One region of the Heliomicrobium gestii genome, then DNA from elsewhere that is predicted to be linked to it. Evidence: riboswitches for the same ligand, from Rfam matches in the RefSeq annotation. Region 1 holds a riboswitch; each other region holds the start of a gene.

Region 1 (4,856 bases):
CGCTTCCAGCGCGGAAAGCCCCGTCGCGGCGATGATTGCGGTCATTTTACGGAACACAGCCATCACCGACCTTGCGGCAAGATTCGCCGGGAACAGCGTTACCGGAGTGGAGACAGCTTGGTGCGATAGGGCGCGGCTGTCCATGCGAGAGCGATGGGCAGACTCTAGTAGTACTGTAGTAAAATTGGCAATAGTTGGTTACAAACGGCGGGAGAAAAAGCGCAAGAGTTATCCACAACGTTTTTTTGAAAAAAGCCCTGTTTGCGGGTTACCCACGGTTTTATCCACATTATCCACAATGTGATGGAAGGAACCTTATCCACACGCGGTTATCCACAGAAATATTTGGCGAAAAAAGAAAAACCCCGTTGATCTTTGATATAAGATCTCCGGGGGTACAAATCGTTGTGCAATTAACATCAGGGCCTGTGGATAACACTGTGGGTAAAGTATGGTCAGTCCGCTTGCGCCTGTGGTTGCCCTTGTGCTGGTGCTTGAGCCTGGCCTGCGGTCGCAAATCCTTCGCGCTTTTTTCCAATGAAGAGATAGTAGCTCCCGTAGATGAGCAGCAGAACCGGAATGCCGGCGTAGAGGACGATCTGTTGGGACGGGTCGAAGTAGAGGCTGACGATGACGCCGATGTTCAGGATCGCCGCCACGATCGGCACCAGCGGGTAGAGGGGCGTGCGGAAGGCCAACTGGTCGGCAGAACCGCCGAGACGGGTGTATTCGCGACGGAAGCTGATCTGGCACCAGGCGATGATGATCCAGATCAAGCAGCCTGTAAGACCTGTGCTGGACATGAGCCAGAGGTAGACCGTATCGGCGGCGTAGTGTTCTGTGAGCAAGGACAGGCAAGCCAGCGCCAGGGTGAAGATCACGCCGTAGAAGGGAACGCCGCGGCTGTTGAGGCGGCCGAGCCAGGAGGGCGCCTGTTTCTCTTTGGCCATCGACCAGAGCAGTCGCGAGCAGGCGTAGAGCGCCGAGTTGCCGGCAGAGAGGGCCGACGTGAGGACGACAAAGCTCATCACATGCTGGGCAAAGGGGATGCCGATCCGGCCGAAGACGGTGGCGAAGGGGCTCTCCTGCACCCCGGCCTCGGCCCAAGGGATCGTGCCGGCCAGAACGGTGACGGCGAGAACGTAGAAGATGACGATGCGCAGGCTGATCCCGCGGATCACCCGGGGGACATGCTTGCCCGGCTCTTCGCATTCGCCGGCGGCGATGCCGACCAGTTCAGCGCCCTGAAAGGAGTAGACGACGCCGATCATCGTCAGGAAGACTGCGTAAAAGCCGTTGGGAAAAAGACCTTCACCGCCGGTCTGGAAGTTGGAAAGACCGATGGCCCCTTCATTTCCTGTAAAACCGAAGATCAGACCGGCGCCGGCGATAATGAAGCCGATGATGGCGACCACTTTGACGCTGGCGAACCAGAATTCCGCTTCGCCGTAGGCCTTGACGGAGATCAGATTTAAGAGCGCCAGAGAGACAGCAAAGACGGCGCACCAGATATAGACATCGACCTGGGGAAACCAGTTGTGCATGATCATGCCGGCGGCGGTGAAGTCAGCGGCGATGCAGAGCGCCCAGTTGACCCAGTAGAGCCAGCCGGTCGTGTACCCGGCGGCAGGGGAGATGAAGCGGGAGGCGTAGCTTTGGAAGGAGCCGGCGACCGGCATGGCGACGGCCAGTTCGGCCAGACAGAGCAGGACGAGGAACATGATCAAGCCGCCGGCGGCGTAGGCCAGGATAGCGCCGAAGGGGCCGGCCTGGTGGATCGTCTGGCCGGAGCCGAGGAAAAGGCCGGTGCCGATGGTGCCGCCGACTGAGATCATCATCAGGTGGCGAGATTTCATGTCACGGCGGAGTCCCTGTTTTTCCGGGATCAACTGCTCTGGATTTACGGTGGGCGTTGTCATTTGCGTACCTCCAATGTTTGATGTGGGATACGATTGTACTGATGTAGGGGGGACGCTTCGCTTGTGTCGGTGGTCGCTTCGGTGTGCCGTTGCTGTTGTGGTATCCCTGGCCATGGCGATTTGGGGGATGTTTGACAACAAAAAAATGGTTGTGAACACCATCACAACCATTTCCGCAGTTCTCCGACTACAGTCTGGCGATAGCGCTCCACCTCACCGGGTGACAGTCATGTCCCTCTTCAAGACATGCCCAGCGGCCGCTTTTCCCGTAAAGACGGTCGCTTCGGCGGAAACGCCTTTCCAGTCCGGTCATCGCCCGGGGAACTCCTGGACTGTACTTTTCGTCATCCGCGCCTCTATCGTATCTTCTATTGTTATGTAAAAAATTTAATACAAAGCATCGATAGTGTCAATGAGAATATACATGCAGCTTGATCGAATAATTATACAACATGTTAAGAATGTTAATTTTACACAAAAAAAGTGTCGATTTTACCATGGACAGGGGCGTTTTCGCTATAATCGATACGTTCACGACAAGACTCCGTACCATGCCGTTGAGAATGCGGAAATCAAGTCGCGCGCCTTATTCGGTTCAAAAAATATAGCGATCCCGGTGTTTTTTCAGGTATTATAGAAATATGACTAGCTGCCATGAAAAGACCCGGACTTTGATTACATGATGTGGAGAGAGAAAAGGATGTGCCAAAAAAGCATGGGCGCCGAACCGAATGCGAACGGGGCAAGCCTTGACAGCGCGCCGGAGCGGAAGACCTTCAACCGCTCTGAATACTACATCAACCGGGAATTGAGTTGGCTTGAGTTCAACCAACGGGTGCTGGAAGAGGCCCTAGACAGGACCAACCCGTTGCTGGAGCGCTTGAAGTTCTTGGCGATCGTCAGTTCTAACCTGGATGAGTTCTTCATGGTGCGCGTTGCCGGCGTGCAGGATCAGAAGGAAGCGGGACTGCAGAAAAGGGATCCCTCCGGGTTGACGCCGTCAGCGCAGTTGAAGTTGATCGCCGAGCGGACCCACCGCATGGTCGAGGATCAGTACGCCCACCTGATGAACAACCTCCTGCCGGAATTAAAAGAAAAAGGGATTCATTTTTTGCGGTGTCAGGAGCTGAATCGCAATCAGCGGATCTTTGTGGAGAACCACTTTGAGCATGTCATCTATCCTGTCTTGACGCCGCTGGCTGTCGACCAGAGCCGGCCCTTTCCGTTGCTGGCGAACAAAAGTCTCAACATTGCCGTCTATTTGGAACCGGAAAACAACCTGGCGACCAAGCGGCAGCTCTTTGCCGTTGTCCAGGTGCCTTCTGTGCTGCCACGCTTCATTGAGGTTCCTTGCGCAGACGGCGAAGCCTTCGTCTTGCTTGAAGACCTGATCAAGAGCCAGTTGGAAGTGCTCTTTCGGGGCAACCATATCCTTCATTCATCCACCTTCCGGATCACCCGCAACGCCGACCTCACCGTCGATGAGGAGGGGGCCGAGGATCTCCTGGAGGCCATCGAGAAAGAGCTGCAGAAACGCAAGTGGGGCGCCGAGGTGCGCCTGGAGGTGGAGGCTGGCGTCAGCCCGGCCATCCGGGAGTACCTGAAGGCTGATCTGGAATTGGACGATGAGGACATCTATACCGTCCCCGGCCCATTGGATCTGACCGTGTTCTTGCGCATCGTCGACCTGCCCGGTTACGACAATTTGCGCCATGAGAAGATGACGCCCCAGGAGCCGGAAGACCTGGTCGGCGAGAAAAACATCTTTGCCGCTATCGCCAAAAAGGATATCCTCTTGCACCACCCCTATGAGTCGTTCGATCCCGTCGTCGAATTGGTCGCCCAGGCCGCGCGGGATCCGCGGGTGCTGGCGATCAAGCAGACTTTGTACCGGGTAAGCGGCGACTCGTCCATCGTCAAGGCTCTGGCAGAGGCGGCCCGCAAGGGCAAACAGGTGACGGTGCTGGTGGAACTGAAAGCGCGCTTTGATGAGGAGAAGAACATCGCCTGGGCCAAAACGCTGGAGAAGGCCGGGTGCCATGTCATCTACGGGCTGGTGGGCTTGAAGACGCACGCCAAGATCATCCTCGTGGTGCGCCAGGAGGAAGGGACGATCCGGCGCTATGTTCACCTGGGCACCGGCAATTACAACGACGCGACAGCGCGCTTCTATACTGATTTTGGTCTGCTGACCTGCGCCGAAAGTTTTGGCGCTGACGCCACCGACTTTTTTAACGAGGTGACAGGTTACGCCGTGCCGGCCCAGTGGCGGGAGATCGAGGCGGCGCCGCTGGGTCTTCGCAAGAAGTTTTACCGGCTCATCGAGCGGGAGATCGAGGCGAGCACGCCTGAGAAACCCGGCCGCATCATTGCCAAGATGAACTCGCTCACAGACGAGCGCATGATCCAGATGCTCTACCGCGCATCCTGCGCCGGCGTGCAGATCGACCTCATCGTCCGGGGCATCTGCTGTCTTCGTCCGGGGATTCCCGGCGTGAGCGAGAATGTCCGTGTGACCAGCATCGTCGGACGTTTCCTGGAACACCACCGGGCCTATTACTTCCAAAACGGCGGCAGTGAAGAGATCTACCTGTCAAGCGCCGACTGGATGGACCGCAACCTGGACCGGCGCGTGGAACTGCTTTTCCCTGTCAAAGCGCCGTCCCTGGCCCAGCGGGTAAAGGCCACTCTGGAGATGATGCTGAAAGACAACATCAAGGCGCGCCGTCTGCTTCCCGATGGGACCTACGTGCGGGTTTGCCGGGAGGGAGAGGAGGTCCTGCAGAGCCAGGTTTACTTCCTCAAGCATTCAAAGCGCAGGGGCGGACGCAGCGCTAGGCGGAACCGGACGTTGACCACTTCTCCCGTTAATCCGGAGAACGGCAAGGAATCGGGTGAGGAGAACGGAAAGAAACTGTTGCATTAAGGCGAAGAAAA
Region 2 (4,856 bases), on a different contig from region 1:
TGTCGCCTGCGCCGCGGGGCCATGCGGCGATGGGGTTGTTCTGTTCATCAAAAAGGGCCATGGTCGTCCGCGCCATGCGCTTATCCCGCTGCGGTCGCTGAGACAACATCGGCAGCATGTATTCTTCGACGCCGTTCCAACTTTCCCCGTGGCTGATGTAGTACTCGGCCAGCGAATTCAGGATCTCGTCGGCCACCTGTCGCTGGACCAAATTGTCATAGCGGTTGAAGATGGCGTTCGTCGCCGTCAGGGAGAGGGTAAAGTAGACGCCCGATAAAGAGAGGACGATCAACAAAGCCCCCAGGAACAACTTGCTTCGCAACTGCATCCCATCACCGCCTATAGCCGTTCTGCAAACTTGTAGCCGATGCCGAATACGGTGAGGATGTAGCGGGCCTCTCCCGGTGAATCGCCGATTTTTTTGCGCAGGTTGCTCACATGGGTGTCGACTGACCGCTCATAGTTGACATAAGCGTCGCCCATGACGATGCGCATCAGCTGCAGCCGGCTGTAGACGACACCCGGTCGCTGGGCGAGGGTCTGCAGGATCTTGAACTCCGTCGCTGTCAGTGGGAGGGGACTGTCGCGCAGATAGGCTTCGAATTTATCGTTGTCAATGACGAGGTCTCCCCGGCGGACGATATTCCCTTCCCCCGCAGGGGTTCCGTCGGTTCCCATGTCATATCGGCGCAACACCGAACGGATGCGCGCCACCAACTCCCGGAGGCTGAAGGGCTTTGTGACATAGTCGTCAGCGCCTGTCTCCAGCCCGAGCACCTTATCCCCTTCGTCGACACGGGCCGTCAACATGATGATCGGGATTTTCGATTGGGCGCGGATTTCCCGGCAGATGGCAAGGCCGCTTTTTCCCGGGAGCATCCAGTCCAGCAGCACCAGTTGGGGCGATTGTTCACTCACCATATGCAATGCCTGCGAACCGTCCGTGGCCTGCAACACCCGGTACCCTTCGGCCTCGAGAAAGGCGCTGACCATGTCCAGGATTTTGGGCTCGTCATCTACGACGAGGATGGTGATCGTCATCGATATCACTCCCCTTGCAGCGGAACGGTTCATCGCCGATTCGGCCACAGTCAGTATTCTACAAAAGAGTCTTTAAGATTTTTATAAGATTCGGGTAAAACCGTCGCCGGGGGATAAAAAGAAAAACGGCGGCATGATCGCCACCGTTATCGTGATGCTTCCGTGATTATCGGTTGTTTTTTTCGGCCGTGGTGTCAGCGGCATCGTCGGTTCCCTGGCGTTCCGCTTGGGCCTCGGAGGATTGATTCATCGATTCGATCATCATCTCGTAGAATTTTTCCGACATGTGCTTCACCACCTTTCGTTGGCACCCGTCAAAACTCTTTACCGCTGGAGATAAGGGGGGATCCGGTCGTTGCGGATCAGGTCGTCGAGGCTCTCGCGCTCGACGACGACAGCCCCTTTGCCCTCACGGGCAAAGACGACAGCGGGACGGCCGATGCGGTTGTAGTTCATGGACATGGTGTAGTTGTATGCGCCGGTGCAGGAGACGGCCAGCACATCGCCGCTCTCCACCTTCGGCAAGGACACATCCCAGAGCAGCATGTCGCCGGATTCGCAGCACTTGCCGGTAATGGAGACAACCTCTTCGTTCTCCTGGGTGGCCTTGTTGGCCAGCATGGCCTCGTAGCGGGAGCCGTAGAGGGCCGGACGGGGGTTATCGGTCATGCCGCCGTCAACGGCGACATACTTGCGGACACCGATGATCTCCTTGACAGAGCCGATCGTATAGAGGGTTGTGCCGGCCGTAGCCACAATGGAACGGCCCGGTTCGACGAGGACCTTCGGTGTGGGCAGGCCCCGTTTTTCCGCTTCCAGCGCGACGGCGGAGAGAACGATGCGGGCATAGTCGGCCACATCGGCCGGGGTGTCGGCGTCGGTGTAGCGGATGCCGAAACCGCCGCCCAGGTTCAGGATCGCCGTTTCCGCCCCTGTCTCACGGCGAATCTCGTCGACGAAGGTCATCATCACCTCAGCGGCATAGCTGAAGGATTCCAATTCGAAGATCTGGGAGCCAATGTGGCAATGGATGCCGTCATAGATCAGGTTGCCGAGGGCCAAGACGGCTTTGACGCCGGCAAGGGCTTGGCCGGTGGGCAGGGTGAAACCGAATTTGGAGTCGATCTGACCGGTGCGGATGAACTCATGGGTGTGGCAGTCAATGCCGGGGGTGATGCGCAACAGCACCCGCACTCGGGCGTCCAGTTCGCCGGCAATGGCGTTCAGCAGATCGGCTTCATAGAGGTTGTCAACGACGATGTGGCCGACACCGTACTCGATCGCCTGCCGCAGTTCGGCCGGCGTCTTGTTGTTGCCGTGGAAATAGACCTTTTCCATAGGAAATCCGGCGCGGCGGGCCGTGTACAGTTCGCCGCCGGAGACGACGTCAAGGCCCAGTCCTTCCTGTTCCACCAGGCGGCACATGGCCATGTTCATAAAGGCTTTGGAGGCGAAGAGCACCTCCCCGGCGCCGGAGGCGCTGAAAGCCTCGTAGTACTTCCGACAGTTTTCCCGCAGGTGGGCTTCATCCATAACATACAAAGGACTGCCAAACTGTTTGATCAGGTCTGTGGCGTCACAGCCCCCAATGGCCAAATTTCCCCGCTCGTTGATGGCGGCAGTTCCGTGTAGTTTCAATGCAGCCGACTCCCCTCATCACAATGTGCTTTGTTTCATTTATATGGTCTGTGGGAAAATTTGGCAGAACCCCAGGCAAAACAAAAACCGCCAGGGTCATTCCCCGGCGGCGGTTTGCGCATACGCCTGCGAATGCCTCTCTCCCTTTCCCATACAACCCGTAAGATAGCGCTCCACCGTGGAACCTTCATCATCCGGCACAAGCGGCCGGAGTCTGAAGTGGGAATGTTCCCCGGTGACAGTCCTGCAGTTCTTCACTGCAGACCCAGCCCAGGTGTGGCAAACCTGGACTTCGGCGGTCATCCCTTTCCCTCCGTTGCCCTGTCCATGCCATTGGACCTTCCCGGAGTTACTCTTGATCAACCGCGCCTCTACCTCACCTCAATGGAGATGAGGCATCTATGAACTTGTGGTGAACTTGAACCCATCTTAGCATGCGAAAAAAAGGCTGTCAAGGCGTTAGAATCTTCCTCCGTCCCTGTTCCCGGCGTCACCGTTTCCAGTGAGAAGGTCGCTGTGTCCGTCAAAGCAGTCACCGGATCGTACCGTCGGGTTTACAGGTGGATCGTCATTCCTTCCCGGGCCGCCAGGCAATCGGGATAGACGGCCTTCGCCAACGACTCGATCCGCGCCAGATCGGCATCGGTTCGTTCCATGGCATGATGGAAAAGGATCAGTTGCTTCGCCCCGGCCGCTCGGACCAGTTTGACGCCTTCCTGCCAGGTCGAATGCCCCCAGCCCTTGCGGGGAGGGCTGGCTTCACTGCCGTCATACTCCCCGTCAGTGTAGCAGGCGTCATAGATGACGAGATCGGCGCCGGCGATGAATGCCTGCAACAGTGGATCGTTCCATCCATCATGTTCCGTGTCGCTCAGGTAGCAGCAGGAGCGTCCCCCCTGTTCGATCCGGAAAGCCAGGCATTCATCGGGATGGTTGGTCAAGACGGTCCGCACAGTGACGCCGTCGTCAAGCTCCAGGACTTCGCCACCCCGTAGATCACAAAAGTCAAACTGCGCGCCCATGGTGTCGAGAAGGACTGGAAAATAGGGGGGCTGCATCTGCCCCCGGAACAGTTCCTCAAAAGTTCGTCCCAGCTTCGCCTGCCCATACAGGGTGAAGCGGTTTTGTCCGGCAAAGGCCGGTCCGAAGAAGGGAAAGCCCTGGATGTGATCCCAGTGCAGATGAGAGATGAGGAAGATCCCCTGCACCGGGCCATCACTCTGTCTGCGAAGCGCCTGTCCCAGGTGATAGAGGCCGGATCCCGCATCGATGATGAAGTCGCGATCTCCGATCCGCACCTGAACACAGGGGGTGTTGCCGCCGAATTGGGTGGTCTGCGGCCCCGGGATGGGCAAGGAACCCCTCACCCCCCAAAAGGTCACATCGAAGCGTCGTTGGGACAAAAGCCTTCCCTCCTGGAACAAAGTCTGCGCCACGATGGGCCGCCCCATCTTATTGTGTTCAATTGGCTGTGTTCTGCGGCGTTTCCTGCTGCTGTTTTGTCTCGCCATGAAAAAATCGACAAAAAGTGCGCGTCACGCCTGCTCGCCCGCAAGCCATTTGACGAGCACCGCTTGCAGGGCGTCCCGGTTGATGGGCTTGCTGATGTAATCATCCATCCCTGCGTCCATGCACCGTTCCCGATCGCCCTGCATCGCATTGGCGGTCATGGCGATGATCGGCACGACGGGACCGCCGGCGGTCTGATCGGCCCGAATCAACCGGGTCGCTTCAAAGCCATCCATCTCCGGCATCTGGCAGTCCATCAACACCAAGGCGTACTTCCCGGTGGCACAGGCCTCCACCGCCTGGCTTCCGTTGCTGACGGCGTCTGCCTCGTAGCCGAATTTCTTTAGCAGCATCAGCGCCAAGCGCTGGTTCGCCTGGTTGTCCTCGGCCAGCAGGATGCGCACATTGCTTTTTATTTCCGCGGTAGGCGACGGAGAGGAAGCGGAAGACGGTGGTGGCACCGCCGGCGCTGGTGGAATCGGTGACGATGGCGTCGGAGACGGCGATGACGGCGCCGCCTTGGGCTGTTCCTGAACGGAAGGCGTCTCCGTCAGTTCGTCCGACCGGGTATCTAAAGGGGAACCGATGATCGCGCTGGCGATGCAATCGAGCAGTTGCGACTGCTTGACCGGCTTCGTCATGTAGCTGTTGTATCCCTTCGCAAGGGC
Region 3 (4,856 bases), on a different contig from region 1:
GGGGTACTTAAGCGAAAGCGCCCGTCCACAATCCTTGCGGGCGGGATGAATCGGAAATGGGCTTCTTGGATGCCTTCAGGAGGAAGAAAATGGTTGACAAGACAGTGTTGCCAAACGGAGTCCGGATAGTGATGGAGCCGATTTCCCATGTGCGTTCTGTGGCGATGGGTATCTGGGTGGCTACCGGATCGAGAGATGAAGATCCCGCCTTGACGGGTGTTTCCCACTTTATTGAACACATGCTGTTTAAAGGGACAGAAAAGCGCACGGCCAAGGACCTGGCGGAAGTGCTGGAAGCCGTCGGCGGCCAACTGAACGCCTTTACCTCGAAAGAATACACCTGCTACCACGCCAAGGTGCTTGACGAGCATTTCGACCTTGCCCTCGATGTGCTGGCCGATATGTTTTTTCACTCCCGTTTTGAAAGCGATGACATCGAACGGGAACGCAGGGTGATTTTAGAAGAAATCAAGATGTATGAGGACTCTCCCGACGAACTCGTTCATGACCTGCTGTCTGAGGCCATGTGGCCGGTCAGCGCCTTGGGACGGTCGATCCTGGGCACCGTCGATTCGATCCAGGGGATGGGAAGAGAGCGCATGCTCAGCCATTTCCAGTCCGAGTACACTGCCGATCGGACCATCATCGCCATTGCCGGTTCTATTGACCCTGAAAAGACGCTTGAGAAGGTAAAGGGCTATTTTGCTTCCATGGCGAAGACGAAGCAAATCTACCGTCGCCCCCAGCCGGAGATGAGCTACAAGAGCGTCTTTGAGCATAAGGACGTGGAACAAGTCCAGATCTGCCTGGGCGCCCAAGGCCTCTCCCAGGAACACCCCGACATCTATGCCATGCATGTCCTGAACAATGTCATCGGCGGGGGCGCCTCATCCCGCCTGTTCCAAGAGATCCGCGAGAACCGCGGCCTCGCCTATTCGGTCTACTCCTTCCATTCCGCCTTCTCCGACGCGGGGATGTTTGGCCTCTATGCCGGAACGAGTCCGGACTTCGCCGAAGAGGTCCTCGAGCTTTCCCTGCGCGAAATGGCCCGTATCCGAGAAGAGGGGATTCGCCCCGATGAGTTGAAGCGAACGCAGGAACAGATCAAGGGCAGCCTTTATCTGGGGTTGGAGAGCGTCAACTCGCGGATGACGCGTTTAGGTAAATCAGAAGTCTGCTACAACCGCTTCGTCCCGCCGGAAGAGGTGATCGAGCGGGTTTACGCGGTGACGCTCGATGATGTGACCAAGGTGGCCCGCGAACTCTGGACGCCGGAGTTATGCGCCCTCGCGGTCGTCGGCGCCAAGCCGCTGAAAGTGGAACTGGCCGATCTGCTGAAAAAAACAGGATGGTAAAGGCGCAAACCGGTCGTTGAAAAGGCCTCGACTCGCTTCTATCTTCCGGTCCTGCTGCGTATAGTGGGATAGGGGGACAAGGAGGGGGGGCGCCGATGCGTCTCAGCGAACTGGTGGGCAAGGAGATCGTCAATCTGATAACAGGGGAGCGCCTCGGCGCTGTCGGCGATTCCGATCTGGTCATCGATGAGTCGAGCGGCGAGATCGACGCCATCATTCTGCCGCCACGAGGCAACTTTGGCGGCTTTTGGTCTGACCGAGAACCGCTGATCATCCCATGGGACGCCATCGTCAAGGTGGGCGCCGAGGTGGTTATCGTTGAACTGGACGATACATACCGGCGAACAGCGTCTCGCCGTTTTCCCTTTTAAATTGTCACAGTGGTTGACGGCCAGGGATGTCCCATGATACCATCTTCCTAATGAACTGAATATACCTCCCAGTGGAGAGGTAGAGGCGCGGTCTGTCAAGAGTACCTGGAGGAGTCCGACGGTGGACGATGATACCGGAGGGAAAGGGGCAACCGCCGAAGTCTGGAGCAACCGTATTGCGCCCAGGCTGGGGCCGGGCATAAGATGTTCGGAACTGCCATCTGGTGATTCGACCGGATGGAGCGCTATCCAATCGTACGGGGACGGTGGAAACCAGCTTCCGAATGTTACTTTTTGGGGGCACCGCCTGAACTCCATGCGGTGTTCCCTTTTTGTATTCTTTTTAGTGGGGGATGGGTCATGTCAGAGAGGATCCGAGTCCTGGTCAGCGGCGCCAGGGGGAGAATGGGCCGAGAGGTAGTCAAAGCGGTCCTGGGAGACGAATCGTTGGCACTGGTGGCTGCCGTCGATCACAACGGCATGGGGGAAGACGCGGCTGTCCTGGCTGGTCTGCCGGCTTGCGGAGTCCTGTTGCAGGGCGATCTGACCGCAGCGATTGCCGAGACGCGGCCTCAGGTAATGGTGGACTTTACCAATCCGGCGTCGGTTCTGGAAAACGTGCGCACGGCGCTGGCGGCGCGTGTCGCGCCTGTCGTCGGAACGACAGGCCTTTCGACAAAAGATATGGAAGAGATCGCCGATTGGGCCGCCGCCAACGAAACAGGCTGCCTGATCGCGCCAAACTTTGCCATCGGCGCGTTGTTGATGATGCGCTTCGCCCGCGACGCCGCCCGCTTCTTCCCGAACGTGGAGATCATAGAGTACCACCATGATCAAAAGCTGGATGCGCCCTCTGGGACGGCGATCAAGACAGCGGAGTTGATCCGGGAGGAGCGGCAGGCGATCCGGCAGGGGCACCTGCAGGAAGAAGAAAAAATCGCCGGTTCCCGTGGCGGCGACTTTGATGGGATGCGGATACACAGCGTCCGCCTGCCGGGACTGGTCGCCCACCAGGAGGTCATCTTCGGCGCCCTGGGCCAGACCCTGTCGATCCGTCACGACTCCATCAGCCGTGAATCCTTTATGCCCGGCGTGTTGGAGGCCATTCACCGGATCGGCGCCTGCAAGGGTCTGATCTACGGGCTCGACAAGCTCATCTTTTAATTGAAGAGTCCATTCCGCTATCGCCGCAATGCTCTTTGACAACGACATCCTGCACACCTCTGCGCCGGACTCTCATATATTAACAAAGAGTTTCACTGTTTCTGGTGGAGGAGGTTTTGAACACCCATGACGACCCTTCAAGGAATCCCATTGGTGGTGATGGGAGGGGACGCGCGGGATCAGATCCTCGTACGCCGCTTGGCTGAGCGGGGCGCGACGGTTGATGTGATCGGTTTGCCTGTAGAGGAAACGGGACGGGTGCGAGGCATGGCAGATATCCCGAAAGCGCTGGCGGGAAAAGCGGCGCTCCTCCTGCCCATGCCAGGGGTTGACCTTGAGGGTCGCGTCTATGCGCCGCTCCATCATCAGCCCTTGCGCTTAGAGAGGGACCATTTGGCCTTGCTGAGGCCCGGCAGTCCTATCTTTGTCGGCGTTGCCCGTCCGAATCTGCGGCTGTTGGCCCAGTCCAATCAACTTCCCCTGGTCGAGGTGGCTGAACTGGACGAATTGGCGATCCTGAACTCGGTGCCCTCGGCCGAGGGCGCTCTGCAGATCGCCATGGAGGAACTGCCGATCACGATTCACGGCAGCCGCAGCCTGGTGCTCGGCTTTGGCCGGTTGGGCCTCACCTTGACCCGGCTCTTGCAGGCCATGGGTTCCCGTGTGACCGTCGTCACCCGCGATGGCGGGCACCGGGCCAGAGCTTGGGAAATGGGGGCCATCGCCGAACCTTTTTCCGCTTTGGCCGCTGTCCTGGCGGAGACGGACATCATCTTCAACACCGTTCCGGCCCCAGTGCTGGGCGAAGGGGAACTGGCCGCCACAAGCCGTGAAGCCTTGATCATTGACCTGGCCAGCGCGCCGGGAGGGACCGATTTCGAAGCGGCTCGCCGCTTGGGAATCCGGGCGCTGCTCGCCCCCGGCCTGCCGGGGAAGGTGGCGCCGAAGACGGCCGGGGAAATCCTGGCCCGCGTCTATCCCGACCTGATCGCGCGGCATGTCCCTCGCAGAGACGGGTAACCCCCCGGGAGGTGTGCAGGATGCCTTTGCAAGGAGTCCGCATCGGTTTTGCCATCACTGGCTCCCACTGCACCATTGCTGATGTGCTGCCGATCGTAGCCCGGTTGGTAAAGGATGGGGCCGTCGTAACTCCGATTTTTTCTGAATCGGCAACCCACACGGACACCCGCTTCGGGCCGGCGTCCCAATGGACGGAAGAGATGGAGCGCATCACAGGGCAGAAGACGCGCAGCACCATTGTGGATGCCGAGCCGATCGGACCACAGAAGCTGCTCGACATCGTCGTCATCGCGCCATGCACCGGCAACACCCTGGCCAAACTGGCCAACGGGATCACCGATACGTCGGTGCTCATGGCGGCCAAGGCGCAGTTGCGCAACCTCCGCCCTGTGCTGCTGGCCATATCGACCAATGACGGCCTCAGCAACAACTTAAAAAACATCGGTCAGCTGATGAATATGAAAAACGTGTACATGGTGCCTTTCGGTCAAGATAACGCCATAACAAAAGCCAATTCGCTCATCGCCCGGATGGAACTGATTCCGGACGCGATCACAGCGGCGTTGCAACAACGGCAATTGCAGCCGGTTTTGCTCGCAAACCTGTCATAAAACGGCCGAAGGCGCCGGTCAAGGAGGATCAACCAGATGAAAAAGTACAATGTGGCCATTGTCGGAGCGACTGGCGCCGTCGGCCAGGAACTGTTGAAGGTATTGGCGGAACGGAATTTTCCGGTCGGCGAACTTCGCCTGCTGGCCAGCGCTCGCTCTGCCGGCAAAGTGGTCACCTACCAGGGACAGGAGTACACCATCGGCCTGACTGACGAGAAAGCCTTTGCCGGCATTGACATCGCCCTCTTCGCCGGCGGGTCGGCTTCCACCGAATTTGCCCAAGCGGCTGTGGAAGCCGGCGCTGTCGTCATCGACAACTCGTCGGCCTTCCGCAT

Evidence for each region. Region 1 has a riboswitch for lysine ahead of GTO89_RS09770 (amino acid permease). Riboswitches for the same ligand answer to the same signal wherever they lie in the genome.
Region 2: another riboswitch for lysine. It lies ahead of lysA (diaminopimelate decarboxylase); the one in region 1 lies ahead of GTO89_RS09770 (amino acid permease).
Region 3: another riboswitch for lysine. It lies ahead of dapB (4-hydroxy-tetrahydrodipicolinate reductase); the one in region 1 lies ahead of GTO89_RS09770 (amino acid permease).

What each region holds. Positions count from the first base shown of each region.
Region 1 covers NZ_WXEX01000007.1:101,881-106,736, reverse strand. The annotation lists gene GTO89_RS09775 (hypothetical protein) at 1-57, opposite strand, end outside; gene GTO89_RS09770 (amino acid permease) at 456-1,919, opposite strand; lysine riboswitch at 2,113-2,286, opposite strand; gene GTO89_RS09765 (RNA degradosome polyphosphate kinase) at 2,620-4,845, shown strand.
Region 2 covers NZ_WXEX01000001.1:266,021-270,876, reverse strand. The annotation lists gene GTO89_RS01280 (sensor histidine kinase) at 1-328, opposite strand, end outside; gene GTO89_RS01275 (response regulator transcription factor) at 340-1,041, opposite strand; gene lysA (diaminopimelate decarboxylase) at 1,366-2,679, opposite strand; lysine riboswitch at 2,838-3,061, opposite strand; gene GTO89_RS01265 (MBL fold metallo-hydrolase) at 3,234-4,082, opposite strand; gene GTO89_RS01260 (hybrid sensor histidine kinase/response regulator) at 4,215-4,856, opposite strand, start outside.
Region 3 covers NZ_WXEX01000019.1:18,555-23,410, reverse strand. The annotation lists gene GTO89_RS16075 (M16 family metallopeptidase) at 90-1,355, shown strand; gene GTO89_RS16070 (YlmC/YmxH family sporulation protein) at 1,451-1,726, shown strand; lysine riboswitch at 1,799-1,982, shown strand; gene dapB (4-hydroxy-tetrahydrodipicolinate reductase) at 2,087-2,890, shown strand; gene dpsA (dipicolinate synthase subunit DpsA) at 3,017-3,910, shown strand; gene GTO89_RS16055 (dipicolinate synthase subunit B) at 3,931-4,521, shown strand; gene GTO89_RS16050 (aspartate-semialdehyde dehydrogenase) at 4,558-4,856, shown strand, end outside.